2 regions of the Pseudomonas sp. PK-RTE-24 genome follow, and region 1 is predicted to be linked to the other one. Evidence: predicted binding sites of a transcription regulator. Region 1 holds the regulator's gene; the other holds the start of a gene.
The links. Region 1 encodes sigma-54, which starts transcription at its own class of promoters, with help from an activator protein. Its sites were predicted from a motif close to ANTGGCATNNANNTTGCTNT; they were not measured.

Region 1 (15,615 bases):
AGAAAGTCTTGGTCTTTGATGCGGTATTCGGCGCTGCGCGCGTGGGCGCTCAGCGATTCACCACGGGCCAGTACCGATGCAGTTTTGCCCAGTTCGGAAGCGCCGGCCTCGGAGCAGAAGATGATCGACGAGCGCTTCTGGAAGTCGTAGACGCCAAGCGGCGAGGAGAACCGCGCGGTGCCGGAAGTCGGCAACACGTGGTTCGGACCGGCGCAGTAATCGCCCAACGCTTCGGAAGTGTGGCGGCCCATGAAGATCGCACCGGCGTGACGAATCTGCGGCAACCAGGCTTGTGGATCGGCGACCGACAACTCCAGGTGTTCCGGGGCGATACGATTGGCGACTTCGATGGCCTGGGCCATGTCAGTGACCTGGATCAGCGCACCACGGCCATTGATCGAAGTTTCGATGATGGTCGCGCGGTCCATGGTCGGCAGCAGTTTGTCGATGCTCGCGGCTACCTTGTCGAGGAACTCGGCATCGGGGCTGACCAGAATCGCTTGCGCGTCTTCGTCGTGCTCGGCCTGGGAGAAAAGGTCCATGGCGATCCAGTCCGGATCGGTCTGGCCGTCGCAGACCACAAGAATTTCCGAAGGGCCGGCAATCATGTCGATGCCGACCTGACCGAACACATGGCGCTTGGCGGTGGCGACATAGATATTGCCCGGGCCGACAACCTTGTCGACACGCGGCACGCTTTCGGTGCCGTACGCCAGTGCGGCAACTGCTTGCGCGCCGCCGATGGTGAACACGCGGTCGACACCGGCGATGCAGGCAGCGGCCAGCACCAGCTCGTTGATTTCACCGCGCGGGGTCGGCACGACCATGACCACTTCGGTCACGCCGGCGACCTTGGCCGGAATCGCGTTCATCAATACCGACGACGGATACGAGGCCTTGCCGCCCGGCACGTAAAGGCCTGCGCGATCCAGTGGCGTGACTTTCTGGCCGAGCACCGTGCCGTCAGCCTCGGTGTAGCTCCAGGAATCCTGCTTCTGTTTTTCGTGATAACTGCGCACGCGAGCGGCGGCTTTTTCCAAGGCCTCGCGTTGCGGCACGGTGATGCGGGTCAGGGCCAGTTCGAGACGCTCGCGCGGCAGGATCAGGTCGGCCATCGAGGCGACTTCGAGGCCGTCGAACTTCTGGGTGAACTCGACCAGCGCCGCGTCACCGCGCTCGCGCACAGCCTTGATGATGTCCAGTACGCGCTGATTGACCGAGTCGTCAGACACACTTTCCCAGCTCAGCAGATGATCCAGATGATGCGCGAAATCCGGGTCAGCAGCGTTGAGTCGGCGAATTGCAGTCGGTGCGGTCATAGCGAGAGCCTCATAGGAATTGGCAAAAAACTCAGGCGCCCGAAACTAGCATTCGATCCGCTTGGGCACCTGAGAATTCTGGCTATGAGGCGGATAGACGGCGCGGCCTCGGGCCGCGCTGGTAGATCAGCCGCGGTGTCGCGATTCCACTGCGTTGCGCAGGGTGTCGATCAACGCCTGGATTCGGGCGTGCTGCATTTTCATTGAAGCCTTGTTGACCACCAGACGCGAGCTGATCGTGGCGATCAGTTCCTGTGGCTCCAGGCCGTTGGCGCGCAGGGTGTTACCGGTGTCGACCACGTCGATGATCTTGTCGGCCAGCCCGATCAGCGGCGCCAGTTCCATCGAGCCGTACAGCTTGATGATGTCGACCTGACGGCCCTGCTCGGCGTAATAACGCTTGGCAACGTTAACGAACTTGGTCGCCACGCGCAGACGGCCCTTGGGCTCGGCCGCGCCGATCTTGCCGGCGGTCATCAGCTTGCACTGGGCGATCTGCAGGTCCAGCGGCTCATACAGGCCCTGGCCGCTGTATTCCATCAGCACGTCCTTACCGGCAACGCCGAGGTCGGCCGCGCCATGCTCGACATAGGTCGGCACGTCGGTGGCACGCACGATCAGCAGACGCACGTCGTCCTGGGTCGTGGGAATGATCAGCTTGCGGCTCTTGTCCGGATTCTCGGTCGGCACGATGCCCGCTTCAGCGAGAAGCGGCAGGGTGTCGTCAAGGATGCGGCCCTTGGACAGTGCGATGGTCAACATGGGAAACGTCAGTCCTTATCAAGGTACTCATGCCCGGTCGCAATCGGCGCCGGACACACATCGAGGGTGCGTACACCCTCGACTCGAAACGAATTCAGCGGACACGTCCCTGTGTCCCGATGCAGCGATCAGCCCGGAACGCGACGGATCTTGGCACCCAGCATTTGCAGTTTTTCTTCGATGCACTCGTAACCACGGTCTATGTGGTAGATGCGGTCGATCAGCGTGTCGCCTTCGGCAACCAGCGCCGAGATCACCAGACTGGCCGATGCGCGCAGGTCGGTGGCCATGACTGGCGCGCCCTTGAGCTTCTCGATACCGGTGACGATGGCAGTGTTGCCTTCAACCTGGATATGCGCGCCCATGCGGTGCAGCTCGTACACGTGCATGAAGCGGTTTTCGAAGATCGTCTCGATCACCGCACCAGTGCCTTCGGCAATGGCATTGAGCGAGATGAACTGCGCCTGCATGTCAGTCGGGAACGCCGGGTACGGCGCGGTGCGCACGTTGACCGCCTTCGGGCGCTTGCCGTGCATGTTCAGCTCGATCCAGTCTTCACCGCAGGTGATTTCCGCACCGGCTTCACGCAGCTTTTCCAGCACCGCTTCGAGAATGGTCGGATCGGTGTCCTTGACCTTCACGCGGCCACCGGTCACGGCAGCAGCGACCAGATAGGTGCCGGTTTCGATACGGTCAGGCATGACCTTGTAGAACGCCGAACCCAGACGCTCGACGCCATCGATGGTGATGGTGTCGGTGCCGGCGCCGGAAACCTTGGCGCCCATGGCATTGAGGAAGTTCGCCAGGTCGACCACTTCAGGTTCGCGCGCGGCGTTCTGCAACACGCTGCGGCCTTTGGCCAGTGCAGCGGCCATCATGATGTTCTCGGTACCGGTCACGCTGACGGTGTCGAAGAAGAAGTGCGCGCCGCGCAAACCACCTTCAGGTGCCTTGGCCTTGATGTAGCCGCCTTCGACGTCGATGACCGCGCCCATGGCTTCCAGACCGCGGATGTGCAGGTCGACCGGACGCGAACCGATGGCGCAACCGCCAGGCAGTGCGACTTCGGCTTCACCGAAACGCGCGACCATCGGGCCGAGCACAAGGATCGACGCACGCATGGTTTTCACCAGTTCGTACGGCGCGATCAGGGTCTTGATGGTGCGCGGGTCGATTTCGACGCTGAGCTTCTCGTCGATTACCGGCTCAATGCCCATGCGCCCGAACAGCTCGATCATGGTGGTGATGTCGTGCAGGTGCGGCAGGTTGCCAACGGTGACCGGGCCATCGCACAGCAAGGTCGCGGCCAGAATCGGCAGGGCGGAGTTCTTCGCGCCGGAAATGCGGATCTCGCCATCAAGACGAGCGCCACCGGTAATAATCAATTTATCCATTAGTATCTCGACGCCCTAGGGCTCAGGTGCGCTCGGCCCAGGCCGCGCGGCTGAAAAATTTCATAGTGACCGCATGGATGCTGCCATCGGTGATCCATGGGTTCAAATGGGCATAGACCTGCTGCTGACGCTTCACCGGGCTCAACGCCGCCAGTTCATCGCTAATCACGTTCAGCTGGAAGTTGCAGCCTTCGCCTTCAACTTCTACCAGCGTTCCTGGCAGCTTTCCTTCAAGGAAGCTCTTCACTTCTACGGCCTGCATGCTCAACCTCAATCGGCGCCCTGTGCGCACGGGTCGGACATCATACAAAAAAGCCCCGCGCCTGCGAACCCCGCAACGCAGGACTCTGACGGGGGGCTTCTTTATAGATGATGGTTCAGGGTTGCGCCAACAGCTCGGTCAGTTCACTGACCTGAGCGATTTCGCGCATGTCATCAGGCATCGCACGGATGCTGACTGCCTTGCCGGCCGCCTGCGCATCGCGCATGAAGCACAGCAGCAACGACAGGCCGACGCTGCTGGACTTCTGCACCGCCGAACAATCGATGACCAGCGCGGACGCCTTGCTCGACTTGATCAGCGCCTGCCCTTCCTTGCGCAGCTCAGGCCCGGTGCGGTAATCCAGCACGCCGCTGAGCACCAGCTCGTCGACATCACTCATACGAACTGCCGCCTCACTCATTGCGCTGGCTTCGCGGCGGCTTTGTCGGTTTCCTGCTTGGCCTTGGCCACTTCACCGGCCCAGCCATCGATGGTCTTGTCCAGATCGTTGCCATTGCGTTGCATGGCGTCGGCGAACTGGTCACGGAACAGCTTGCCGATGTTGATGCCGTTGATGATCACGTTACGCAGCTTCCACTCGCCGCTGATCTTCTCAAGCGTGTACTGCACCGGATAGATCGCGCCATTGCTGCCCTTGACGGTCATGTTGACGCTGGTGCGGTCGCCCGATTCGTCTTTGGCCGGATCAACCGTGATGCCCTGGTTGTTGTATTCCAGCAGAGCGTTGCCATAGAACTGGAACAGACCGCGCTTGAAGTTTTCCTGAAAGCGCTGCATCTGCTCAGGCGTGGCCTTGCGCGAATACTTCACGGTCATGATGCTTTTGGAGATGCCCTCGGCATCCACCACCGGCCCCACAATGCTGTTGAGCGCCGCATAGAAATCCTGCGGATCCTGCTTGTACTTCTCTTTATTTGCCTGCAAGTCGGCAAGCATCCGGTTCGTGGTGTCCTGAATCAGGTCATGAGCCGATTGCCCCGGTGCAGCGTTAGCCATCAACGGCAGGGCCGCGAGCAACACCAACAGGCCACGTCGCAAGATAGAGATCATTCAAAAGCTCCTCATTTGGCGTCTTTGCTAACGGTATTGAGCAGGAATTTACCGATCAGGTCTTCCAGTACCAGTGACGACTGCGTGTCGTGGATGGTTCCACCGTCTTTCAACTGGGTGTCTTCACCACCGACGCTGATACCGATGTATTTCTCGCCCAGCAGACCCGCGGTGAGGATAGATGCAGTCGAATCGACCGGCAGGTTGTCGACCTTTTTATCCACTTGCAGCGTGACCCGACCGGTGAAGCTGTCGCGATCCAGATCAATAGCGGTGACCTTGCCGATGGTCACACCGGCCATGGTCACTTTGGCTCTGACCGTCAGACCGGCGATATTGTCGAAATACGCATACAACTTGTAAGTGTCGGTGGACGAAGTCGGAGACAGGCCGCTGACGCGCAAGGCGAGCAGCAGCAAAGCCAGGATCCCTGCCAGCAGGAACAGGCCGACACCGATTTCCAGGGTGCGGTTTTGCATCAGAAATCTCCAAACATCAAAGCGGTCAGAATAAAGTCCAGGCCGAGCACTGCCAGCGAGGCAAACACCACGGTCTTGGTGGTGGCACGACTGATCCCCTCGGAAGTGGGTTCACAGTCATAGCCTTGGAATACGGCGATCCAGGTCACCACAAAGGCGAAAACGACACTTTTGATCACGCCATTGAGCACATCACTGGTGAAGTTGACGCTGTTCTGCATGTTCGCCCAGTACGAGCCTTCATAAACGCCCAGCCAGTCGACTGCGACCCACGAACCGCCCCAGATGCCGACGACGCTGAAGATCATCGCCAGCACCGGCAGGGAAATGAAGCCGGCCCACAGGCGCGGGGCAATGATGTACTTGAGCGGATCGACACCGATCATTTCCAGGCTGGACAGCTGCTCGGTGGATTTCATGTTGCCGATCTCGGCGGTCAACGCCGAACCGGCCCGGCCGGCAAACAGCAACGCCGTGACCACCGGCCCCAGTTCACGCAGCAGTGTCAGGGCGACCATCTGCCCCACCGCCTGCTCTGAACCATAGCTGGAAAGAATGCTGAAGCCCTGCAACGCCAGGACCATGCCGATGAAAATGCCGGAGACCACGATGATCACCAGCGACATGACGCCGACCGAATGCAGTTGCTTGACCAACAGGCCGAACCCACCGCTGATACCGCCACGGCCCAGCAGGGCGTGAAACAGGAACAGGGTCGCCCGACCAAACACCGCGACCGCGTCGATCGCCGATTCGCCGAACCGACGCACGCGTTCCATCAATGAAATTCTGCGCATCAACGCTTCCCCAGAAGATCTGCGCGGTAATCCGTCGCTGGAAAGTGATACGGCACCGGGCCATCGGGATCACCGGTCATGAACTGACGGATACGCGGGTCATCCGAATTCATCAGCTCATCCGGCGTGCCCTGCCCCAGCACCTGACCATCGCCCACGACATAGATGTAGTCGGCAATGCTCGCCGTTTCCGCCAGGTCGTGCGAGACCACGATGCTGGTGATTCCCAGTGCATCGTTGAGCAGGCGGATCAGGCGCACCAGCACGCCCATGGCGATCGGGTCCTGGCCCACGAAGGGCTCGTCGTACATGAGAATTTGCGGATCGAGGGCAATCGCCCGGGCCAGCGCCACGCGGCGCTTCATGCCGCCGGACAGTTCGTCCGGCATCAGGTCGATGGCGCCACGCAGCCCCACGGCCTGCAATTTCAGCAGGACGATGTCGCGAATCATGTCTTCCGGCAGTTGCGTGTGCACCCGCAGCGGAAAGGCCACGTTCTCGAACACATCGAGGTCGGTGAACAGCGCACCGCTCTGAAACAGCACGCCCATGTGCTTGCGCGCATCGAACAGATCACTGCGCGACAGCGTCGGCAGGTTCTGCCCGTTGACCCAGACTTCGCCGCCGGACGGCCGCAACTGCGCGCCCATCAGGCGCAGCAGCGTAGTCTTGCCGCAGCCGGAAGGCCCCATGATGCCGGTGACCTTGCCGCGCGGGATGCGGATATCGACGTTATTGAAAATGCTCCGCGCACCGCGCTTGAAGGAGACTCCCTTCAGCTCGACCGCGTAGGCGTTATCGGCACTCATCTAAACTCCTTGCGATGCAGCCTCTCACTGGGATGCCAGACTTTCCTCGGAAACACCTGCATCCCGGGCAGGCCGAACTGGCGGCGAACTATATCACTCCAAAGGCTGAGCGCCCAAGCGAGAACCCGGCCAAGATCGCCGACCGAAGAGGGCCTGAGCGAGTTTCAGAGGGTTTTGGTAACCAGTAATGACAAAGCACGTCGAACTTGCGTGAGGCTTTGCCACATAACCGCTATAATCGCCGCCTTTTCATCGGCCCATACGATTCTGACATGAGCAAAACCCGCGACCTGATTCAATCGGCACAACGCACCATCCGCCTCGAAGTGGAAGCCGTCCAAGGCTTGATGGCCCATATCGACGCCGATTTCGTACGCGCTTGCGAGATGATTCTGGCCAGCAAGGGCCGTGTGGTCGTGGTCGGCATGGGCAAATCCGGGCACGTCGGCAACAAGATCGCCGCCACCCTGGCCAGCACCGGTACTCCTGCGTTTTTCGTGCATCCGGCCGAAGCCAGCCACGGCGACATGGGCATGATCACCCGCGACGATGTGATTCTGGCCCTGTCGAACTCCGGCTCGACCAACGAAATCGTAACGCTGCTGCCATTGATCAAACGCCTGGGTATCCAGCTGATCAGCGTCACCGGCAATCCACAGTCGCCATTGGCGAAGGCTGCCGAGGTCAATCTCAATGTGCATGTCGAGCACGAAGCCTGCCCGCTGAATCTGGCACCGACCTCTTCGACCACGGCCGCACTGGTCATGGGCGATGCCCTGGCCGTGGCGCTGCTGGAAGCTCGTGGTTTCACCGCTGAAGATTTCGCGTTCTCGCATCCTGGCGGTGCCCTTGGCCGTCGCCTGCTGCTGAAAGTCGAAAACGTCATGCACGCCGGACAGGAGCTGCCGCAGGTACAACGCGGTACCCTGCTCAAGGACGCGCTGATGGAAATGACCCGCAAGGGTCTGGGCATGACCGCTATTATTGAGGCCGATGGCAAGCTCGCCGGGATCTTCACCGACGGTGATTTGCGCCGCACGCTGGATCGCGCCATCGACATCCGCAGCGCCACCATCGACCAGGTGATGACTGCACACGGCAAGACCGCCCGGCCCGACATGCTCGCCGCCGAAGCCCTGAAAATCATGGAAGACCATCGAATCAACGCCCTGGTAGTCGTCGACGAGGAGGATCGCCCGATCGGCGCCTTCAACCTCTCCGATCTGCTGCGCGCAGGAGTCATGTAATGAGCAACGATCTGCTGCAACGCGGCAAAGCGATCAAACTGGCAGTGTTCGACGTCGACGGTGTGCTCACCGACGGGCGCCTGTACTTCCTCGAAGACGGCAGCGAGTTCAAGACCTTCAACACGCTCGACGGCCAGGGCATCAAGATGCTGATGAATGCCGGCGTGCAGACGGCGATCATCAGTGGTCGCAAGACCCCGGTGGTCGAGCGCCGCGCGAAAAACCTCGGCATCCCGCATCTGTTTCAGGGGCGCGAGGACAAACTGGTGGTACTCGACGGTCTGCTCGCGCAACTGGGCCTAAGCTATGAAGAAGTCGCCTATCTCGGTGACGATCTGCCAGACTTGCCGGTGATCCGCCGTGTAGGGCTGGGCATGGCGGTGGCCAACGCTGCCGATTTCGTCCGCGAACACGCCCACGGCGTTACCCGCGCCCGTGGCGGCGAAGGTGCCGCCCGCGAATTCTGCGAATTGATCCTGCGCGCCCAGGGCCGCCTCGAAGCGGCCAACGCCGCGTACCTGTGAGCCTGACCATGTTTAGCAAAAAGTTTCGCAATTTCCTGCTGTTCGGCTGCATCGCGGCGATTTTCGCTGCGGTCGGCTACTGGAACATCAGCCCGGAGCGCTTCCTCGACAAGCCGCCGGTCTCGGCCGCCGAGAATCCGATCGACTGGTACGCGACCAACACGCATACCATTCAATACCTGCCCGACGGCAAGGTGCAGTACGAGATGACCTCCGACAAGGCCGAGCACGTCAAGGCCACCGATGTCACTCTGGTAACCAAGCCTGATTTGAACATGTACCGCGGCACCGACTTCCCGTGGCACGTGACCAGCGAGCGCGGCGAAGTGAATTCGGGCGGCACCGAAGTTGAATTGATCGATTCGGTACGCGTACAGCGCACCGATGAGAAACAGCGCGGCACCCTGATCACCAGCACCCGCATGACCGTGTTCCCGCAGCAAGAATATGCGCAGACCGCGCAACCCGTTAGAATCGAGGGCGCTGGCGGCGTATCGACTGGCGTCGGAATGAAAGCGTACCTGAAGGACAGCAGGATACACCTGCAATCGAACGTAAGAGGACAGTATGAGGCTCGTTAAAACCCTCCCTATTTTGCTCAGTCTGGGCGCAGCACTGGGAAGCGCGAGCGCCTGGTCCCTGCCGAACGATCAGCAGCAGCCTATCCGCATTCAGGCCGACGACGCCCAACTGGACGACAAGAATGGCATCGCCACCTATAAAGGTGACGTGATCATTACCCAAGGCTCGATGATCGTTAAAGGCAACACCGTGACCATGACGCGCGCGCCCAATGGCGACATCGACGTGGTGACCTCGGTAGGCAACCTGGCTTACTTCGAGCAGTTGCAGACCCAGGGCGACGCCAACCCGGTCAAGGGCTACGGCGTGACGATTCAATACCACGCCCAGCAGAACCGGGTGGTGCTGATCGACAAGGCCAAGGTTATCGACAAGGATAACAACGTCACCCAGGGCGAAAAAATCGTCTACGACACCGTGAAGAAACTGGCCAGCGCCGGTCGCGCCACGGGCAGCAAGGTCACCGAATCGCGTCCGCGCATCGACATGGTGATCCAGCCGAAGAAGAAAACCGAAGAGAAATCCCAGTAATGGCAACTCTGAAAGCTCAGCATCTGGCCAAGGCCTATAAAAGCCGCCAGGTCGTGCGTGACGTCAGCCTGTCGATCGACAGCGGGCAGATCGTCGGCTTGCTCGGCCCGAACGGCGCCGGCAAGACTACGTGCTTCTACATGATCGTTGGCCTGGTGCAGGCAGATCAGGGCCGTGTGCTGATCGATGATCTGGACGTCAGCCACCAGCCGATGCACGGCCGCGCCAAGGCCGGTATCGGCTATCTGCCGCAAGAAGCGTCGATCTTCCGCAAACTGTCGGTCGCCGACAACATCATGGCGATCCTCGAGACCCGTCCGGAGCTGGACAAGGCCGGTCGTCGCAAGGAGCTGGAAAGCCTGCTGCAGGAATTCCACATCAGCCACATCCGCGACAACCTCGGCATGAGCCTGTCCGGCGGTGAGCGTCGCCGGGTGGAAATCGCTCGCGCCCTGGCCACTGCACCCAAGTTCATCCTGCTCGACGAACCGTTCGCCGGTGTCGACCCGATCTCGGTCGGCGACATCAAGCAGATCATCCATCACCTCAAGGCCAAGGGCATCGGTGTGCTGATCACCGACCACAACGTGCGTGAGACGCTGGATATCTGCGAAACCGCTTACATCGTCAACGACGGTCAACTGATCGCTGAAGGCGATGCCGAGACCATCCTGGCCAACGATCTGGTCAAGGAAGTGTATCTGGGTCACGAGTTCCGCCTGTAAGCGCGACAGCGCTGTATCGATTCAAGGCGCATTTATCCGCTTTAATTGTTACAGCGCTCTAGGCAAACACTTCAGTTTCAGGCATATAATTTGCTTAAGTTTGGCGCTTCGGCGCCCTGTAGTGGATGGCGCAAAGCGCCGGCGAATAAGGTGTTAAGCCCCTGCCATGAAACCATCGCTAGTCTTGAGAATGGGCCAGCAGCTGACGATGACACCGCAGCTGCAACAGGCCATCCGCCTGCTCCAATTGTCGACCCTGGACCTGCAACAGGAGATCCAGGAGGCTCTGGAATCCAATCCGATGCTCGAGCGCCAGGAAGAAGGCGACGACTTCGACAATGCCGATCCGCTGGCCGACAACGCCGAACAGAAGCCCGCCGAAATCCAGGAACCCTCCTACCAGGAAACCGCCCCGACGGTGGATAACCTCGAGGATGGCGATTGGAACGAGCGTATCCCCAACGAACTGCCAGTGGATACTGCCTGGGAAGACGTCTACCAGACCAGCGCCAGCAGCCTGCCGAGCAGCGATGACGATGAGTGGGATTTCACCACCCGCACGTCGGCCGGCGAGAGCCTGCAAAGCCATCTGCTCTGGCAACTGAACCTGGCACCGATGTCCGACACCGATCGCCTGATCGCCGTGACTCTGATCGACTGCATCAACAATCAGGGCTATCTGGACGAAACACTCGAAGAGATTCTTGAAGCGTTCGACCCGGAACTGGACATCGAGCTCGACGAAATCGAAGCTGTCCTGCATCGCATCCAGCAATTCGAGCCCGCCGGTATCGGCGCACGCAACCTCAGCGAATGCCTGCTGCTGCAATTGCGCCAGCTGCCCGCGAAGACGCCGTGGCTGACCGAGGCCAAGCGTCTGGTCGCCGATTACATCGACCTGCTCGGCAGCCGCGATTACAGCCAGTTGATGCGCCGGATGAAGCTCAAGGAAGACGAGCTGCGCCAGGTCATCGAACTGGTGCAGAGCCTCAATCCGCGTCCCGGCTCACAGATCGAGTCGACCGAAGCCGAATACGTCATTCCCGACGTGATCGTGCGCAAGGACAACGAGCGCTGGCTGGTCGAGCTGAACCAGGAATCGGTGCCTCGCCTGCGCGTCAACGCCCAGTACGCCGGTTTTGTGAAGCGTGCCGACACCAGCGCCGACAACACTTTCATGCGCAACCAGTTGCAGGAGGCCCGCTGGTTCATCAAGAGCCTGCAGAGCCGCAACGAAACCCTGATGAAAGTGGCCACGCAGATCGTCGAACATCAGCGCGGCTTCCTCGAGTACGGCGACGAAGCAATGAAGCCGTTGGTATTGCATGACATCGCCGAAGCGGTCGGCATGCACGAATCGACGATTTCCCGGGTGACCACACAAAAATTCATGCATACCCCGCGCGGTATTTATGAGCTGAAATACTTTTTCTCCAGCCACGTCAGCACCTCCGAAGGCGGCGAATGCTCGTCCACGGCGATCCGCGCGATCATCAAGAAACTGGTCGCTGCGGAAAATCAGAAAAAGCCGTTGAGTGACAGCAAGATCGCTGGTTTACTGGAGGCACAAGGCATTCAGGTGGCTCGCCGCACCGTCGCCAAGTACCGCGAATCCCTCGGAATCGCGCCTTCGAGCGAACGCAAGCGGTTGATGTAAGCCACGTTACAGCGTTCCAGTGGCAGGCTTTTCGGCCTGCCGCTTTATGCACTGGCAACGAAGGAGAAGCTGTATGCAAGTCAACATCAGTGGACACCAACTGGAAGTGACCCAACCTCTGCGTTCCTACATCGAGGAAAAACTCCAGCGACTGGAGCGACATTTCGACAAGATCACCAACGTGCAGGTCACGATGTGCGTCGAAAAGCTGAAACAGAAGATCGAAGCCACCTTGCATATCCCCGGCAGTGAAGTGGTCGCAAACGCAGAAGATACCGACATGTACGCTGCGATCGACTCACTTACCGACAAGCTGGATCGCCAACTCAAAAAGCATAAGGAAAAGACCCAGAGCCTCCTCCAGGGCGCGACCGGTCGTTAACACCCCTATCCATGATCCGACTTGAAACCATCCTGACCCCCGGCCGTTCCCAAGTGAACGCGCCGGGCGGCAGCAAGAAAAAAGCCCTCGAACAGATTGCCAACCTGATCCACCGCGAAGTGCCGGATCTGGCGATGCAGGATGTCTTCGAGGCGCTGATCGCCCGTGAAAAACTCGGCTCCACCGGTTTTGGCAACGGCATCGCCATTCCCCACTGCCGCCTCAAGGGCTGCGCGGGGCCAGTGAGCGCCCTGCTGCACCTCGAAGCCCCGATCGATTTCGACGCCATCGACGGCGCTCCGGTGGACCTGTTGTTCGTACTGCTGGTCCCGGAAGCCGCAACCGACGCGCATCTGGAGTTGTTGCGCCAGATCGCCAGCATGCTCGACCGCAAGGAAGTGCGCGACAAATTGCGCAGCGCTCCGAGCAATGAAGCCTTGTACCAGGTCGTACTGGACGAGCAGAACGGGCACTAATCATGCGTTTGATCATTGTCAGTGGCCGTTCGGGCTCGGGTAAAAGTACCGCCCTGAATGTCCTTGAGGACAACGGCTACTACTGCATCGACAATCTGCCGGCCGGTTTGCTGCCGGAACTGGCCGAGCGAGCGCTGATTCACACAGAACTGGCGCAGCCGCTGGTCGCCGTGTCGATCGATGCGCGCAACCTGCCCAGCCATCTGTCACGTTTCCCTGAGTTGCTCGAAGACGTGCGTGCCAAGCATATCAAGTGCGATGTGCTGTACCTGGACGCCGATGAAGAAACCCTGCTCAAGCGTTTTTCCGAGACCCGTCGTCGTCACCCGCTGAGCAACGCCAATCGCTCACTGGCCGAGGCGATTCACGACGAAACCGCCCTGCTCGGTCCGATCGCCGATCTGGCCGACCTGAAGATCAACACCACCAGTCTGAATCTGTATCAACTGCGCGACACCATCAAGTTGCGCCTGTTGAATCAACCGGAGCCCGGTACGGCGTTTCTGGTCGAGTCGTTCGGCTTCAAGCGCGGCATGCCGGTCGACGCCGACCTGGTGTTCGACGTGCGCTGCCTGCCCAATCCGTACTGGAAACCGGAGCTGCGCGCTCAGTCGGGCCTTGATGCACCGGTGGCCGAGTACCTGGCGCAGCAGCCGGATGTCGAAGAAATGTATCAGGACATCTACGCCTACCTGAACAAGTGGCTGCCACGCTTCGCCGCCAGCAACCGCGCCTACGTCACCATTGCCATTGGCTGCACCGGCGGGCATCACCGCTCCGTCTACCTGACCGAACGACTGGGTCAGGCCCTGCAGAAAACCCTGAAGAACGTCCAGGTTCGCCACCGCGACCTCACCTAAAGGATTTACACCGCGATGCCTGCTCGTGAAATCGAAATCATCAATAAGCTGGGCCTGCATGCCCGGGCATCGGCCAAATTTGTCGGCGTGGCGGGTCAGTATCCAGACTGCACGATCCGAGTGGGACGCACACCTGAAACGACTGTCGACGGCAAGAGCATCATGGCAATGATGATGCTCGCGGCGGGTAAAGGCACCAAGATCCATTTGAGCACCGAAGGCGAACAGGCTCAGGAAGCCATGGACGCATTGGTCGATCTGATCGAAAGGTATTTCGACGAAGGTGAATAATCCTCGAGGCGGGGACACTGTTCCTCGCCTCCATTCACCCCAACGCCGTATCCATCACCATCATCAGACAAAACCCGATCAGAAGGCCCAGACTGGCCAGCTTGTCATGCCCATGACGGCGCGATTCCGGGATCACTTCGTGGGTCACCACCAGCAACATCGCCCCCGCCGCCAGTGCCAGCCCCAACGGCAACAGCACCTGAGCCAGACTCACGAGCCACGCACACAGCAGCGCAAATATCGGTTCGACCAGCCCCGACGCCGCGCCGATCAGAAACGCCCTGACCCGCGACATTCCCGCCCCGGCCAGCACCAGAGCAATCACCAGTCCTTCCGGCACATCCTGCAACGCAATGCCCATCGCCAGACTGTCGGCGTCCGCCATCCCGCCTCCGGCAGATACGCCAACCGCCATGCCTTCCGGAATGTTGTGCGCGATGATGGCGAACACGAACAGCCAGATTCGCGGTGGAATTACCGGATGCTCCAGCGTGCCGACGAGCATTTCCGGCGAGGCACCGCAAATGCGCCGATCCACCAGATACAGACCGAACGCACCGAGCAGGATGCCGAAGCAGATCAGGCCACTGGCGGCCCACGGCGTCAGGCCAAGGCTCTCAGCTGCAGCTATGCCCGGCACGATCAACGAAAACGCCGTCGCCGCCAGCATCACCCCGGCACCAAATCCCAGCAAGGTGTCGCTGAGTGCCTGCGGCATGCGGCGGATCACCAGCACCGGCACCGCGCCAAGCGCCGTGCCCAAGGCGCAGATGGCACCGCCCTGCAAGGCACGTAACAGCCTCGGTTCCAGATTCAGCCATTGCAAAGCGTGGGCGACCAGTAAAGTCATACCCGCCAACAGCAAAAGCGAACCCACCGCGTAACGAAACATGCGCCCACTGCCAATCGCCAGTGTTTCCGTGCCCATAGTCAGCCCTGATTGTTTTTATTGAAGGCTTAAACCAGTGCGGCCTGATAGCGCGCAGCAACTTCCGGCCAGTTGATCACGTTGTAGAACGCGTTGATGTATTCCGGGCGACGGTTCTGGTAACGCAGGTAGTAAGCGTGCTCCCAGACATCGAGGCCAAGGATCGGGGTGTTGCCGTTCATCAACGGGCTGTCCTGGTTGCCGCTGCTTTCCACGACCAGTTTTTTCTCCGGTGTCACGCTCAGCCACGCCCAGCCGCTGCCAAAACGGGTCAGCGCGGCTTTGGTGAACGCTTCCCTGAAACTGTCGAGTCCGCCCAGTTGCTCGTCGATGGCCTTGGCCAGCGCGCCGCTGGGCTTGCCGCCACCGTTGGGCACCATCACTTCCCAGAACAGCGAATGGTTGGCGTGGCCGCCGCCCTGATTGATCACCGCCGCGCGAAGTTTTTCCGGCAGTTGCTGCACGCTGGCGACGAGTTTTTCCACCGGCCACTCGGCGAACTCGGTGCCTTCCACGGCG
Region 2 (15,615 bases), 690 kb from region 1:
GCAGTCTTGTCGGCACCAGCCGTGCGATTCAGCACGTCCGGCAGATGATGCAGCAAGTGGCCGACACCGACGCCAGCGTGCTGATCCTCGGCGAGTCCGGCACCGGCAAGGAAGTGGTCGCGCGCAACCTGCACTACCACTCCAAACGCCGCGACGCGCCATTCGTGCCGGTCAACTGCGGGGCGATCCCGGCAGAGCTGCTGGAAAGCGAACTGTTCGGCCACGAGAAGGGCGCCTTCACTGGCGCGATCACCAGCCGTGCCGGGCGCTTTGAGCTGGCCAACGGCGGCACGCTGTTTCTCGACGAAATCGGCGACATGCCGCTGCCGATGCAGGTCAAGCTGCTGCGCGTATTGCAAGAGCGCACCTTCGAACGCGTGGGCAGCAACAAGACCCAGAGCGTCGACGTGCGCATCATTGCCGCAACGCACAAGAATCTCGAAAGCATGATCGAGATCGGCTCGTTCCGTGAAGACCTCTACTATCGCCTGAACGTGTTCCCGATCGAGATGGCGCCGCTGCGTGAGCGCGTCGAAGACATCCCGCTGCTGATGAACGAACTGATCTCGCGCATGGAGCACGAGAAGCGCGGTTCGATCCGTTTCAACTCGGCGGCGATCATGTCGCTGTGCCGTCACGGCTGGCCGGGCAACGTCCGCGAACTCGCCAACCTGGTCGAGCGCATGGCGATCATGCACCCGTACGGGGTGATTGGCGTGGTCGAGTTGCCGAAGAAATTCCGCTACGTCGACGACGAAGACGAGCAGATGGTCGACAGCCTGCGCAGCGATCTGGAAGAACGCGTTGCCATCAACGGTCATACGCCGGACTTCAGCGCCAACGCGTTGCTGCCGCCGGAAGGTCTCGACCTCAAGGACTACCTCGGTGGCCTGGAGCAGGGCCTGATTCAGCAAGCGCTGGACGATGCCAATGGCATTGTCGCCCGTGCCGCTGAGCGTCTGCGTATTCGTCGCACCACCCTGGTCGAGAAGATGCGCAAGTACGGCATGAGCCGGGCTGGAGGAGATGAACAGGCGGATGATTGACGCCTGTTTTTCAAGCGCTTCATTTATAAGCGGTTTTTTTTAGGCACGGGTATTGCTACAGCCCTCGCAACGTTCCGTTTCACTGACGGTCAGCCAAGCGAGAGAGCCCAATGCCCCAAGCCGCCCAGATCTCTTCTGCCTCCAATATCGTGGGGCAACCCTCGTCCGTAGAGCAGGCAAGTCGTCAGGGACTTGAGCAGGCCTTCCAGCTGTTCAACCAGATGTCGAGCCAGCTGACCGACTCCTACAGCCTGCTCGAAGCGCGGGTCACCGAACTCAAGGGTGAGCTGGCCGTGGTCAGCGCCCAGCGCATGCAGGAGCTGGCGGAAAAAGAACGCCTGGCCAATCGCCTGCAAAACCTCCTCGACCTGTTGCCCGGCGGCGTCATCGTCATCGACGGCCACGGTCTGGTGCGCGAAGCCAATCCTGCCGCCATCGATCTGCTCGGCTCGCCACTCGAGGGCGAACTCTGGCGCCATGTGATCGCGCGCTGCTTCGCTCCCCGTGAAGACGACGGTCATGAAATCTCCTTGAAAAACGGTCGACGCCTGTCGATTTCCACCCGCTCGCTGGATGCCGAGCCGGGGCAGTTGGTGCTGCTCAACGACTTGACGGAAACACGTCATCTGCAAGACCAGTTGGCGCGCCACGAACGTTTGTCATCGCTGGGGCGCATGGTCGCCTCGCTGGCCCACCAGATTCGCACGCCGCTGTCCGCCGCTTTGCTCTACGCCAGTCATTTGACTGAACAGCAACTGCCAGTGGAAACCCAACAACGCTTTGCCGGCCGCTTGAAAGAGCGTCTGCACGAACTCGAACATCAAGTGCGCGACATGCTGGTGTTCGCTCGCGGTGAATTGCCGCTGACCGACCGCCTCATGCCCGGTGCCTTGATGCAGTCGCTGCAGGCTGCGGCGCTGACCCATGTGCAGGACCTGCCGATCCGCTGGCAGTGCGACAGCCATGCCGGTGAGTTGCTGTGCAACCGCGACACGCTGGTCGGCGCGCTGCTGAATCTGATTGAAAACGCCATTCAGGCCAGCGCTGGCGAAGCGCGCCTGAAAGTGCATTGCTACACCAGAGGCAACACCCTGCGTCTGTGTGTCAGCGACAGCGGCAGCGGCATTGAGCCGACAGTTTTGGCGCGCCTCGGCGAGCCTTTTTTTACTACCAAGGTCACCGGCACCGGCCTCGGCCTGACCGTGGTCAAAGCGGTGGCCCGTGCGCATCAGGGAGAATTGACCCTGCGTTCGCGAGTCGGGCGCGGCACTTGCGCGCAGGTCAGTCTGCCGCTGTTTTCCGCTGCACAAGGAGTTGAATAAACGTCATGGGCATCAAGGTGTTGCTGGTCGAGGATGACCGTTCGTTGCGCGAGGCGCTGGCCGATACGCTGCTGCTCGCCGGCCACGACTATCACGCCGTCGGCAGCGCCGAAGAAGCGCTGACGGCCGTCGCGCAGCAAGCTTTCAGCCTAGTGGTCAGCGACGTCAACATGCCGGGCATGGACGGTCATCAATTGCTTGCGTTGCTGCGCGCACGCCAGCCGCAATTGCCGGTGCTATTGATGACCGCCCACGGCGCCGTCGAGCGTGCGGTCGATGCGATGCGCCAAGGCGCGGCGGATTATCTGGTCAAGCCGTTTGAGCCCAAGGCATTGCTCGATCTGGTGGCGCGACATGCGCTGGGCTGCATTGATGCTGGCGAAGCGGAAGGCCCCGTCGCCGTTGAACCGGCCAGTGCGCAGTTGCTTGAGTTGGCGGCGCGGGTTGCGCGCAGTGATTCGACTGTCCTCATCTCCGGCGAGTCCGGCACCGGTAAAGAAGTGCTGGCGCGCTATATCCACCAGCAATCGCGACGGGCGAGCCAGCCGTTTATTGCGATCAACTGCGCGGCGATCCCCGACAACATGCTCGAAGCAACACTGTTCGGCCATGAGAAGGGCTCGTTCACCGGCGCCATCGCCTCGCAGGCCGGCAAGTTCGAGCAGGCGGACGGCGGCACCATTCTGCTCGATGAAATTTCCGAAATGCCACTGGGCCTGCAAGCGAAGCTGCTGCGCGTTCTGCAAGAGCGGGAAGTGGAGCGAGTGGGCGCGCGCAAGCCGATCAGTCTGGACATTCGCGTGGTCGCCACGACCAACCGTGATCTGGCCGGCGAAGTGGCGGCGGGGCGTTTTCGCGAAGACCTGTTTTACCGCTTGTCGGTTTTTCCCTTGGCCTGGCGTCCACTTCGCGAGCGCACTGCCGATATCCTGCCGCTGGCGGAAAAATTGTTGGCCAAACACGTCAATAAAATGAAGCACGCAGCAGCCAAGCTGTCCCCCGAAGCTCAAGCTTGTCTGACCGCGTACCCGTGGCCGGGCAACGTGCGGGAGTTGGACAACGCGATTCAGCGCGCGTTGATTCTGCAGCAGGGCGGTTTGATTCAGCCGCAGGATTTCTGCCTGAGCGGTGCGGTGACATTTGCGCCGTTGCCGATCACGGCACCGGTGATCCGCGAGGTGGAAATCGAGGCGGATTCTTCCGGCGCGCTGGGCGATGACCTGCGCCGCCGGGAGTTTCAGATGATCATCGACACCCTGCGCGCCGAGCGTGGCCGACGCAAGGAAGCTGCCGAAAAGCTCGGCATCAGCCCGCGCACCCTGCGCTACAAACTGGCGCAAATGCGCGATGCCGGGATGGACGTCGAAGGCTATCTGTTCGCCACCTGATCGATGCTGCAAAACATTCCAGATGCTTTTCTCAGAAGGGTGCCCATGAGCTGGCACCCTTGTTGCTAATACCTGTGTACCCGCCGAGTGAGTGTCAAAAAATTGCGGGCCGCCCAAGAGAGTAGACCATGAGCCAAGGTATTGAATTTAATCGGTTGATGATGGACATGCAGGCCATGAAAGTGGATGCCATGTCTGCGCGTAAATCGACTGCCGCTGTCCCTGAAATCGCGGGCAGCAGCTTTTCCGACATGCTCGGTCAGGCGATCAATAAAGTCAGCGATACCCAGCAGGCGTCGACTCAACTGGCCAACGCGTTCGAGATCGGCAAGAGCGGTGTCGACCTGACTGACGTCATGATTGCGTCGCAAAAAGCCAGCGTGTCGTTCCAGGCTCTGACCCAGGTGCGCAACAAGCTGGTCCAGGCTTACCAAGACATCATGCAGATGCCGGTTTAAGGGCGAAATAAGTCATGGCAGAAGCAGTCGCTGATAACGTTCCGGCCAAGGCCACCCCGATCGACGGCAAACCGCCGCTGTTCGGCCTGTCCTTTCTGGAAAACCTTTCCCAGATGACCGTGCTGCGTCAGGTCGGCCTGTTGGTCGGTCTGGCGGCGAGCGTGGCGATTGGCTTTGCCGTGGTGCTGTGGTCGCAGCAGCCGGATTACCGTCCACTGTACGGCAGCCTTGCCGGCATGGACGCCAAGCAGGTCATGGAAACCCTGGCCGCCGCTGACATTCCCTACAACGTAGAACCCAATTCCGGCGCCTTGCTGGTCAAGGCCGACGACCTGTCCCGTGCGCGGATGAAACTCGCTGCCGCTGGTGTCACTCCCAGCGACGGCAACATCGGTTTCGAAATCCTCGACAAGGAACAGGGTCTGGGCACCAGCCAGTTCATGGAAGCGACCCGTTATCGTCGCGGCCTCGAAGGCGAACTGGCGCGGACCATCTCCAGCCTGAACAACGTCAAGGGTGCCCGCGTGCACCTGGCCATTCCGAAGAGTTCGGTGTTCGTCCGTGACGAGCGCAAACCGAGCGCTTCGGTACTGGTCGAGCTGTACAGCGGGCGTTCGCTGGAGCCGGGTCAGGTGGTGGCGATCATCAATCTGGTCGCGACTTCCGTGCCCGAGTTGAGCAAATCGCAGATCACCGTCGTCGATCAAAAGGGCAACCTGCTCTCCGATCAGGCGGAGAACTCGGAAATGACCATGGCCGGCAAGCAGTTCGATTACAGCCGCCGCATGGAAAGCATGCTCACCCAGCGCGTGCACAACATTCTGCAACCGGTACTGGGCAACGATCGTTACAAGGCTGAAGTCTCCGCCGACGTCGATTTCAGTGCCGTCGAATCGACTGCCGAGCAGTTCAACCCGGACCAACCGGCGTTGCGCAGCGAGCAGTCGGTCAACGAACAACGCACCGCCAGCAATGGCCCGCAAGGTGTGCCGGGTGCCCTGAGCAACCAGCCGCCGTCGCCTGCCTCGGCGCCGCAGACCACCGGTGGCACCGCCGCACCGGCCGGAATGATTCAGCCAGGTCAGCCTTTGGTTGATGCCAACGGCCAGCAGATCATGGACCCGGCCACCGGCCAGCCGATGCTCGCACCGTACCCGGCGGACAAGCGTCAACAATCGACCAAGAACTTCGAGCTCGACCGTTCGATCAGCCACACCAAGCAGCAGCAGGGCCGTCTCAATCGCCTGTCGGTGTCGGTGGTGGTCGACGATCAGGTCAAGATCAACCCGGCCAACGGTGAAACCAGCCGTGCGCCGTGGAGCGCCGACGAATTGGCGCGCTTCACCCGTCTGGTGCAGGACGCCGTCGGTTTCGACGCCAGCCGTGGCGACAGCGTCAGCGTGATCAACATGCCGTTCTCCGCCGAGCGCGGCGAAGTGATTGCCGATATTCCGTTCTACTCCCAGCCTTGGTTCTGGGACATCGTCAAACAAGTGCTGGGTGTGCTGTTCATCCTCGTACTGGTGTTTGGTGTGCTGCGTCCGGTGCTCAACAACATCACCGGCGGTGGCAAAGGCAAGGAGCTGGCCGGTCTGGGCAGCGACGTGGAACTCGGTGGCATGGGCGGCCTGGACGGCGAACTGGCCAACGACCGCGTGAGCCTCGGTGGTCCGCAGAGCATTCTGTTGCCGAGCCCGAGCGAGGGTTATGACGCGCAGCTGAATGCAATCAAGAGTCTGGTAGCTGAAGACCCGGGTCGCGTGGCTCAGGTCGTGAAAGAGTGGATTAACGCAGATGAGTGATAACCGAGCCGCCACCGTCAAACTGACCAAGGTCGACAAAGCCGCGATTCTGCTGCTGTCCCTGGGTTCGACCGATGCTGCGCAAGTGTTGCGCCACATGGGGCCCAAAGAGGTTCAGCGCGTCGGCGTGGCCATGGCGCAGATGGGCAACGTCCATCGCGAACAGGTCGAGCAGGTGATGAGCGAGTTCGTCGACATCGTCGGCGATCAGACCAGCCTCGGCGTCGGATCCGACGACTACGTACGCAAGATGCTCACCCAGGCCCTGGGCGAAGACAAGGCCAACGGCCTGATCGACCGCATCCTGCTCGGCGGCAACACCAGTGGCCTCGACAGCCTGAAATGGATGGAGCCGCGCGCAGTCGCCGACGTCATCCGTTATGAGCACCCGCAGATCCAGGCGATCGTGGTCGCGTACCTCGACCCGGATCAGGCCGGTGAAGTGCTCGGCAACTTCGACCATAAAGTGCGTCTGGACATCATCCTGCGCGTCTCGTCGTTGAACACCGTGCAACCGGCCGCCTTGAAAGAACTCAACCAGATTCTCGAGAAACAGTTCTCCGGCAACTCGAATGCCTCGCGCACCACCTTGGGTGGCATCAAGCGTGCGGCCGACATCATGAACTTCCTCGACAGCTCGATCGAAGGCCAGCTCATGGACTCGATCCGCGAAGTCGACGAAGACCTGTCCGGTCAGATCGAAGACCTCATGTTCGTGTTCAACAACCTTGCCGACGTCGACGACCGTGGCATTCAGGCCCTGTTGCGCGAAGTCTCTTCCGATGTGCTGGTGCTGGCCCTCAAGGGCTCGGACGAGGGCGTCAAGGAAAAGATCTTCAAGAACATGTCCAAGCGTGCCGCCGAACTGTTGCGCGACGACCTCGAGGCGAAAGGCCCGGTGCGCGTCAGCGACGTCGAAACCGCGCAGAAGGAAATCCTCACCATTGCCCGTCGTATGGCCGAAGCCGGCGAGATCGTGCTCGGTGGCAAGGGCGGCGAGGAAATGATCTAAGCCCATGGATAAGCCTGACGAGTCTGTGACGGATCTGATCCGCGCCCGCGATGTTCGTGGTTTCGAATCCTGGGCGCTGCCCAGCTTCGACCCGCCGAAACCGGAACCCGAGCCGGAACCCGAGCCCGAACCGCCGGAAATGGAAGAAGTGCCGCTGGAAGAAGTCCAGCCACTGACCCTGGAAGAACTCGAAAGCATCCGTCAGGAGGCTTACAACGAGGGCTTCGCCATTGGTGAAAAGGAAGGTTTTCACAGCACCACGCTGAAGGTGCGTCAGGAAGCAGAAACGGCGCTGGCGGCGAAAATCGCCAGCCTCGAGCTGTTGATGGCCAACCTGTTCGAACCGATCGCCGAGCAAGACACCCAGATTGAAAAGTCGCTGGTCGACCTCGTGCAGCACATCACCAAGCAGGTGATCAAGCGCGAACTGGCCATCGATTCAACGCAGATCGAACACGTCATGCGCGATGCCCTCAAGCTGTTGCCGCTGGGCGTGGAAAACGTGCGCCTGTACGTTAATCCGCAGGATTTCGCCCAGGTCAAAGCCCTGCGCGAACGCCACGAAGAAACCTGGCGCATCGTCGAGGACGAGTCGCTGTTGCCGGGCGGTTGCCGGGTTGAAACCGAGCACAGCCGAATCGACGCCAGCGTCGAGTCACGGGTGACCCAGGTCATGGCCAAGCTGTTCGACCAATTGCATGAGCAGGCTCTGCATCCGGCAGCGCCTGACTTGAGTCTGGACATTCCTGAAGACACCCCAGCGGCTGTCGACTCTGACGAGCCGCGCGCGGACGCCAGCGATGCGCCTTGAACGCACCAGTTTCGCCAAGCGCCTGAGCACCTACGCCGAGGCCACCGAGATTGCCGGCGCGCCGATCCTTGAAGGTCGGCTGCTGCGCATGGTTGGCCTGACCCTCGAAGCCGAAGGCCTGCGCGCCGCCATGGGCACCCGCTGCATGGTGATCAATGACGACAGCTACCATCCGTCTCAGGTGGAAGCGGAAGTCATGGGTTTTTCCGGCAGCAAAGTCTTTCTGATGCCGGTCGGCAGCGTCGCCGGCATTGCCCCGGGCGCGCGCGTGGTGCCGCTGGCCGATACCGGTCGTTTGCCGATGGGCATGAGCATGCTCGGCCGTGTTCTTGACGGTGCCGGCCGCGCGCTGGACGGCAAGGGTGGCATGAAGGCCGAAGACTGGGTGCCGATGGACGGCCCGACCATCAACCCGCTCAACCGTGATCCGATCAGCGTACCGCTGGATGTCGGCATCCGTTGCATCAACGGTTTGCTGACGGTCGGCCGTGGCCAGCGTCTGGGTCTGTTCGCCGGTACCGGTGTCGGTAAATCGGTGCTGTTGGGCATGATGACCCGCTTCACCGAAGCCGACATCATCGTCGTCGGCCTGATCGGTGAGCGTGGTCGCGAAGTTAAGGAATTCATCGAGCACATCCTCGGTGAAGAAGGCCTCAAACGCTCGGTAGTGGTTGCCTCGCCAGCGGACGATGCACCGCTGATGCGTATGCGCGCGGCGATGTATTGCACGCGCATCGCCGAGTATTTCCGCGACAAGGGCAAGAACGTTCTGCTGCTGATGGACTCGCTGACCCGTTTCGCCCAGGCCCAGCGGGAAATCGCGCTGGCCATCGGCGAACCGCCAGCAACCAAGGGTTATCCGCCCTCGGTGTTCGCCAAACTGCCGAAACTGGTGGAGCGCGCCGGTAATGCGGAGAAGGGCGGCGGTTCGATCACGGCGTTCTACACCGTATTGTCCGAGGGCGACGACCAGCAGGACCCGATTGCCGACTCGGCGCGTGGCGTGCTCGACGGCCACATCGTCCTGTCGCGGCGCCTCGCCGAGGAAGGCCACTATCCGGCGATCGACATCGAAGCCTCGATCAGCCGGGTAATGCCAGCAGTGGTTTCGCCGGATCACATGCAGCGCGCGCAGTATTTCAAGCAGCTTTGGTCGCGCTATCAGCAGAGCCGTGATTTGATCAGCGTCGGTGCCTATGTGGCCGGTGGCGATCGCGAGACCGATCTGGCGATTTCCCTGCAACCGCAGTTGGTCAGGTATCAGCGCCAGGGCCTCAACGACAAAATCAATCTGGGTGAAAGCCAGGCCTATCTGGAAACCCTGTTCGCCCCTGCGGCGGGCGGGTAACCGGCCATGGCCGTCAGCCGCGCCGCGCGCCTGGCACCGGTGGTGGACATGGCCGAGAAGGCCGAGAAAGCCGCCGTGCAGCGCCTCGCCTACTTTCAGGGCCAGGTCAAAGTTGCCGAAAGCAAACTGGCCGACCTCAATGCCTTTCGTCTGGATTACTCGCAGCAGTGGATCGTGCGCGGCAGCACCGGCGTGACCGGGCAATGGCTGCTGGGTTTTCAGGGCTTTCTGGCGCAACTCGACACCGCCGTCGACCAGCAACGGCAGAGCCTGGTCTGGCACCAGAACAAGCTCGACAAGGCGCGTGAGGAATGGCAGCAGGCGTTTGCCCGCGTCGAGGGTTTGCGCAAACTGGTGCAGCGCTATCGTGATGAAGCGCAACGCCTGGAAGACAAGCGCGAGCAGAAGCTGCTCGATGAACTGTCGCAGCGTCTGCCACGGCGTGATGCCTTCTAAACCTCACCGCCAAACCCTGTGGGAGCGAGCCTGCTCGCGAAAGCGCCGTGTCAGTCAATCCTGTAGTCAACTGACAGAATGCTTTCGCGAGCAGGCTCGCTCCCACACTTGTTCCACTGTTGCGCCTTGCCCCAACCCTATCCAGGTGCTAAACCTTGTACAGGTTCGTCAATGACAAGGAAGCCAGTCAATGTCAGTCGTTACAGAAGTCTCTCCAGACCAGAAAAAGCTCACGATCGCCGTCAAAGGCCGGTTCGATTTTGGTCGCCATCAGGAATTTCGCGAGTCGTATGAACGGCTCCCACACAAACCCGAATCCATCGTGGTCGATCTCAAAGAGGCCACTTACCTCGACAGCTCCGCGCTGGGCATGCTGCTTCTGCTGCGTGATCACGCCGGTGGCGACGAGTCGGATATCCGCGTCGTCAACAGCAGCTCCGATGTGAAGAAAATCCTCGCGATTTCCAACTTCGACAAACTCTTCGACATCAGTTGACGCCCATGCAGGCGCAAGAGTCGCTGACTATCCTTATCGCCGAAGACAGTGCCGCCGACCGGCTGCTGCTGTCGACCATTGTCCGCCGTCAAGGTCATCAGGTGCTGACGGCGGCCAATGGTGCGGAGGCGGTCGAATGCTTCCAGCAGCAACAACCCGATCTGGTATTGATGGACGCGCTGATGCCGGTGATGGACGGCTTCGAAGCGGCGCGGCAGATCAAGGCGCTGGCGGGTGAAGCGTTGGTGCCGATCATCTTCCTCACCTCGCTGACCGAGAGTGAAGCGCTGGCCCGTTGTCTGGAGGCTGGCGGTGACGATTTTCTGGCGAAGCCGTACAACCAGGTGATACTCGCCGCCAAAATCAAGGCGATGGATCGCTTGCGTCGCCTTCAGGCCACGGTCCTGCAGCAGCGCGATCTGATCGCGAAACATCATGACTATCTACTGAACGAACAACGCGTGGCCAAAGCGGTGTTCGACAAGGTCGCGCATTCCGGGTGCCTGAGTGCGCCGAACATTCGGTACCTGCAATCGCCGTATGCGCTGTTCAACGGTGACTTGTTGCTGGCGGCGTACACGCCTGCCGGTGACATGCACGTCATGCTCGGCGATTTCACCGGGCATGGCTTGCCGGCAGCGGTGGGGGCGATGCCGCTGGCCGAAGTGTTTTATGGGATGACCGCCAAGGGCTATGGCCTGGCCGAAACCCTGCGCGAGATGAACGCCAAGCTCAAGCGCATCCTGCCGGTGGACATGTTCTGCTGTGCCACCTTGCTCAGTCTGAGTTTCCAGAGCCGTTCGGTGGAGGTGTGGAATGGTGGCATGCCCGACGGTTACCTGCACCGCATGGCCAGCGGCGAGCGTGTGCCCTTGCCGGCGCGGCATTTGCCCCTTGGGATTCTCAGCGCGCAAGCCTTCGATGACCGTACGGATGTGTATCCGATGGCCGTCGATGATCGAGTGTTTCTGTTATCGGACGGGGTGATCGATACCTGCGATGCCAATGACCAGTTGTTCGGCGTCGAACGCTTGCAGCAGGTGTTTGCGGCGAACCGTGAGCCGGATCGGTTATTCGAGGATATCGAGCAAGCGTTGCGCGATTTTCGCGGACAGGCCCGTGATGACGTAAGCATGGTCGAAGTCAGTCTGCTCGAGTCGGCGCAGGCCCACGGCGCAGCGCCGGTGTATTCCGACAGCGGCCAGTCGTGCCCGCTGGACTGGTCGGCCAGTTTCGAGTTTCGCGGCGCCACGCTCAGGCGCTTCAATCCATTGCCGTTCCTCTTGCAGTTGCTGCTTGAGGTGCATGGCCTGCGCGCGCAAAGCGGGGCGCTGTACAGCGTGCTCGCCGAGTTGTATTCCAATGGGCTGGAGCATGGCGTGCTCGGGCTGGACTCGAGCCTCAAACGCGATGCGGCAGGTTTCGCCCGCTACTATGAAATGCGCGCGGCGCGGTTGGAGGCGCTGCAAGACGGTTTCGTGCGAGTGCATTTGCAGGTCCAGCCGCAAGGCGAGGGTGGGCGGCTGGTCATTCGTGTCGATGACAGTGGCAAGGGGTTTGATGTGGCGCGGGTCATGGAAAGGCCCGTGGATAACGTCCGCTTGTCGGGACGCGGCATCGGTCTGGTCCGGCAACTGGGGCGCAACGCCAGTTGGTCGGACCAAGGTCGTAGTGCCAGCGTGGAGTTTTTCTGGGAGATTGAGGCATAATCCGCCCATTCTTGATCAAGGAGTGAGCAAGTGACAGACCCACATGTAAATCGCGAAGTCCTCGATACTTTGCGCGAGGTGATGGAGGACGGCTATACGGAATTGCTGGAGACTTTTCTGGCAGATTCGCAAAGCCGCCTGCACGAGTTGCAGGACAGCACCAGCGCCAAAGCGCTTTCCGATGTAGCGCATAGCTTCAAGGGCAGCGCCAGCAACATGGGCGCGGTTCGACTGGCCGAGTTGTGCCAGGACCTGGAGTCGAACGCGAAGGACAAAAGCCCGGAAGCGCTCGCTCAGCTAGTCGCCGATATCCATTCTGAATTCGCCGAAGTACGTCCGGTGTACGAAAGCGAAAAGCACCACGCCCACATCCACTGAAGCTGCCGTCCGGCGCTTTTCGCAAGTGTCTGGCCAAACTGGCCCGGCACTTGCAGTCAACTTGCTCAACTGTACCTACGATCCCAGTGCAGCGGAGACCGTGTCATGCCTGCGACCCCCAACATTCTTCTTCAGACCGCCGCTCAGGCCAAGGCGCAAGCCGCCTCTGCCAAATCGTCGGCAATGGCCGCAGACGCCGGGGACAAGGCCTCCAGCTTCGCCAAAGTGTTTGCCGATCAGGCGCCGGCCAAGCCCGCCGTGAGCGCTGACAATTCAGTCAGGCCGGCACGCGATAAGGTCGCGGACAGCAGCGGCAAAAAGGATATCGGCAAAGATCAATCTGCCGCGCCCCAGCCAGCAGTTGCCGATAGCGGCAAAGCGTTGCCTGCCGACAAAGCGGCGGCGAGCGACGACGCGACTGCCACTGCCGATGACACCGCTGAAACCATACAACCCCCTGTGGCCGATGCCGCGCCTGTAGACCCGGCCCTTGATCCGGCCTTGGCGCAAGTCGTTCAGCCGTTGGTGGCAGCGCCTGTGGTGCAAACGCCAACAGTCGCCACGCCAGCCCAGCCGGAAACCGAAACGCCTGCACTGGCGGTCGTGTCGGGCATGGTCAAAGATCCGGCGGCAACCGACAGCGATTTCGATCCATCGGCCGACCCGCTCGACTCGATGCCGGCCGTGCGCATGGCGATGGAGCAGGGCGGGCATATTTCCGCCGCCAGTCAGGCGCAACCGAAAGCCACGCCTGCTCAAGCTCAGGCTGACGGTGAATTGACCGCCGCGCAGAACTTTGCCGCCGGCATGGCCAGCATGCTCGACGTGCAGGCCGACAAGGACAGCACCAGTCAGGGCGGCGAACAAGCTTTCAGCGGGCTGATCGACGATGGTCTGAAGGATCTGAAATCGGCTACCAGCGACACTCGCGTCGATGACTTCGCCAACCGTCTGGCGGCACTGACCCAGGCCGCTACGCCGAAAACCGCCAATGCGCTGCCGGTGAATCAGCCGATCGCCATGCACCAGAGCGGCTGGACCGAAGAAGTGGTCAACCGCGTCATGTACCTGTCCAGCGTCAACCTGAAGGCCGCCGACATTCAGTTGCAGCCGGCGGAGCTTGGGCGTCTGGATATCCGCGTGAACATGGTTCCCGATCAGCAGACCCAGGTCACCTTCATGAGCGCACACCCAAGCGTGCGTGAAGCGCTCGACAGCCAGATGCACCGCCTGCGCGACATGTTCAACCAGCAGGGCATGGGCCAGGTGGATGTCAATGTCGCCGACCAGAACCGTGGCTGGCAGGGGCAGCAAGGTCAGGAACAGGCGCAGCAGGGGCAGAGTGGCCGGACCAGCGCTGCGGGTGGCCGCTTGGATTCGGCGGATGAGGAATTGGCACCGGCTACTGTCGCTGAAGTGGCGGCGCAGACTACCAGCGTAATTGGCAGCAGCGCGGTCGACTATTACGCCTGAGCAAATCAAGAGCCCCCTCACCCTAGCCCTCTCCCAGAGGGAGAGGGGACCGATTGGGGAATCTTGAAGAACTACGCCGACCTGAACGAGCATCGCTGAATCCGTTCGACATTCGGCGACCTGTTGATTCCCGCCCTGAACTTGCAATCACCTCGGTTGTGCAGGTCGATGTCCAGCCCCATTACATCTCGGTCGGCCCCCTCTCCCTCAGGGAGAGGGCTGGGGTGAGGGTGCTTTTGACTTTAGCGTCGTTCTCGACCTCCGACACTTCTGGCATAACACTTGCTCTTGCCTTGCCGTGCGACTGTGAAACCCCCGATTAGTGACGGATTATTGGCATGGCGAAGAGCGAAGCTGCAGCAGTAAAAGACCCCGCAACCAAAGGCAAACTCAAGCTGATCATCGTGATCGTGCTGGCGTTGCTGGTGGCCATTGGTGCATCCGTCGGGGCGACCTGGTTCTTCATGCATGGCGCGCAGAGCAAGCCTGCCGAGGCCGCTGAAGCAGCGCCGGTCGGCAAGCAGGCGGCGATTTTCGAGCCGATGGCGCCGGCCTTCGTGGCCAACTACAACCAGAACGGCCGTCAGCGCTACATGCAGGTGAGCATCACCATGCTGGCGCGTAATCAGGCCGATCTGGACGCGCTCAAAGTGCACATGCCGGTTATCCGCAACAACCTGGTAATGCTCTTCTCCGGTCAGGATTTCGCCACACTGGCGACCCCGGTCGGCCAGGAGATGTTGCGCCAGAAGGCCACCGCCAGCGTCCAGGAAGTGGCGCAGAAAGAACTGGGCAAAGTGGTCATCGAACAGTTGCTTTTCACTAATTTCGTACTGCAGTAGGAACACGACATGGCCGTGCAGGATCTGCTGTCCCAGGATGAAATCGATGCGCTGCTGCATGGCGTCGATGATGGTCTGGTACAGACCGATAATGCTGCCGAACCCGGCAGTGTCAAAAGCTACGACCTGACCAGCCAGGATCGCATCGTCCGTGGACGCATGCCGACGCTGGAAATGATCAACGAGCGCTTTGCCCGCTACACCCGCATCAGCATGTTCAACATGCTGCGCCGCTCGGCGGACGTGGCTGTCGGTGGCGTGCAGGTGATGAAGTTCGGCGAATACGTGCACTCGCTGTACGTGCCGACCAGCCTCAACCTGGTCAAGATCAAACCGCTGCGCGGCACCGCGCTGTTCATCCTCGACGCCAAACTGGTGTTCAAGCTGGTGGACAACTTCTTCGGTGGTGACGGCCGTCACGCCAAGATCGAAGGGCGTGAGTTCACCCCGACCGAACTGCGCGTAGTGCGCATGGTGCTGGAGCAGGCTTTCGTCGATCTGAAGGAAGCCTGGCAGGCGATCATGGAAGTCAATTTCGAGTACATCAACTCGGAAGTGAACCCGGCCATGGCCAACATCGTCGGCCCGAGCGAAGCGATTGTGGTCTCCACCTTCCACATCGAACTCGATGGCGGTGGGGGCGATCTGCACGTGACCATGCCGTACTCGATGATCGAGCCGGTGCGGGAAATGCTCGACGCCGGTTTCCAGTCCGACCTCGACGATCAGGACGAGCGCTGGGTCAATGCCCTGCGCCAGGACGTGCTCGATGTCGACGTGCCCATCGGTGCCACCGTGGCCCGCCGCCAGTTGAAGCTGCGCGACATCCTGCACATGCAGCCGGGCGATGTGATCCCGGTCGAGATGCCGGAAGACATGATCATGCGCGCCAACGGCGTGCCGGCCTTCAAGGTCAAGATGGGCTCGCACAAAGGCAACCTCGCGTTGCAGGTGATCGAGCCGATCGAGCGTCGCTGAGGCGGCGCTTTCCACCCCCGTATTTAACCGAATTGTTGCCCGCCGAGGACACATGATGAACGACGATATGAACGCGCAGGACGACCAGGCACTGGC

Region 2: the regulator sigma-54 is predicted to act here: its motif matches at 12,275-12,294, upstream of ACV8MC_RS25585 (flagellar hook-length control protein FliK).

What each region holds. Positions count from the first base shown of each region.
Region 1 is NZ_CM133224.1:526,289-541,903, forward strand. It holds gene hisD (histidinol dehydrogenase) at 1-1,319, opposite strand, end outside; gene hisG (ATP phosphoribosyltransferase) at 1,446-2,081, opposite strand; gene murA (UDP-N-acetylglucosamine 1-carboxyvinyltransferase) at 2,210-3,475, opposite strand; gene ACV8MC_RS02395 (BolA family protein) at 3,498-3,737, opposite strand; gene ACV8MC_RS02400 (STAS domain-containing protein) at 3,853-4,158, opposite strand; gene ACV8MC_RS02405 (MlaC/ttg2D family ABC transporter substrate-binding protein) at 4,155-4,808, opposite strand; gene mlaD (outer membrane lipid asymmetry maintenance protein MlaD) at 4,820-5,287, opposite strand; gene mlaE (lipid asymmetry maintenance ABC transporter permease subunit MlaE) at 5,287-6,084, opposite strand; gene ACV8MC_RS02420 (ATP-binding cassette domain-containing protein) at 6,084-6,893, opposite strand; gene ACV8MC_RS02425 (KpsF/GutQ family sugar-phosphate isomerase) at 7,166-8,140, shown strand; gene ACV8MC_RS02430 (KdsC family phosphatase) at 8,140-8,664, shown strand; gene lptC (LPS export ABC transporter periplasmic protein LptC) at 8,673-9,245, shown strand; gene lptA (lipopolysaccharide transport periplasmic protein LptA) at 9,232-9,777, shown strand; gene lptB (LPS export ABC transporter ATP-binding protein) at 9,777-10,502, shown strand; gene ACV8MC_RS02450 (RNA polymerase factor sigma-54) at 10,669-12,159, shown strand; gene hpf (ribosome hibernation-promoting factor, HPF/YfiA family) at 12,233-12,541, shown strand; gene ptsN (PTS IIA-like nitrogen regulatory protein PtsN) at 12,553-13,017, shown strand; gene rapZ (RNase adapter RapZ) at 13,020-13,877, shown strand; gene ACV8MC_RS02470 (HPr family phosphocarrier protein) at 13,893-14,168, shown strand; gene ACV8MC_RS02475 (ZIP family metal transporter) at 14,203-15,096, opposite strand; gene ACV8MC_RS02480 (superoxide dismutase) at 15,126-15,615, opposite strand, start outside.
Region 2 is NZ_CM133224.1:5,687,002-5,702,616, reverse strand. It holds gene ACV8MC_RS25645 (sigma-54 dependent transcriptional regulator) at 1-1,046, shown strand, start outside; gene ACV8MC_RS25640 (sensor histidine kinase) at 1,157-2,368, shown strand; gene ACV8MC_RS25635 (sigma-54-dependent transcriptional regulator) at 2,374-3,756, shown strand; gene fliE (flagellar hook-basal body complex protein FliE) at 3,885-4,214, shown strand; gene fliF (flagellar basal-body MS-ring/collar protein FliF) at 4,229-6,016, shown strand; gene fliG (flagellar motor switch protein FliG) at 6,009-7,028, shown strand; gene fliH (flagellar assembly protein FliH) at 7,033-7,839, shown strand; gene fliI (flagellar protein export ATPase FliI) at 7,829-9,187, shown strand; gene fliJ (flagellar export protein FliJ) at 9,194-9,643, shown strand; gene ACV8MC_RS25600 (STAS domain-containing protein) at 9,834-10,139, shown strand; gene ACV8MC_RS25595 (ATP-binding SpoIIE family protein phosphatase) at 10,145-11,848, shown strand; gene ACV8MC_RS25590 (Hpt domain-containing protein) at 11,879-12,226, shown strand; gene ACV8MC_RS25585 (flagellar hook-length control protein FliK) at 12,332-13,699, shown strand; gene fliL (flagellar basal body-associated protein FliL) at 14,038-14,541, shown strand; gene fliM (flagellar motor switch protein FliM) at 14,551-15,519, shown strand; gene fliN (flagellar motor switch protein FliN) at 15,575-15,615, shown strand, end outside.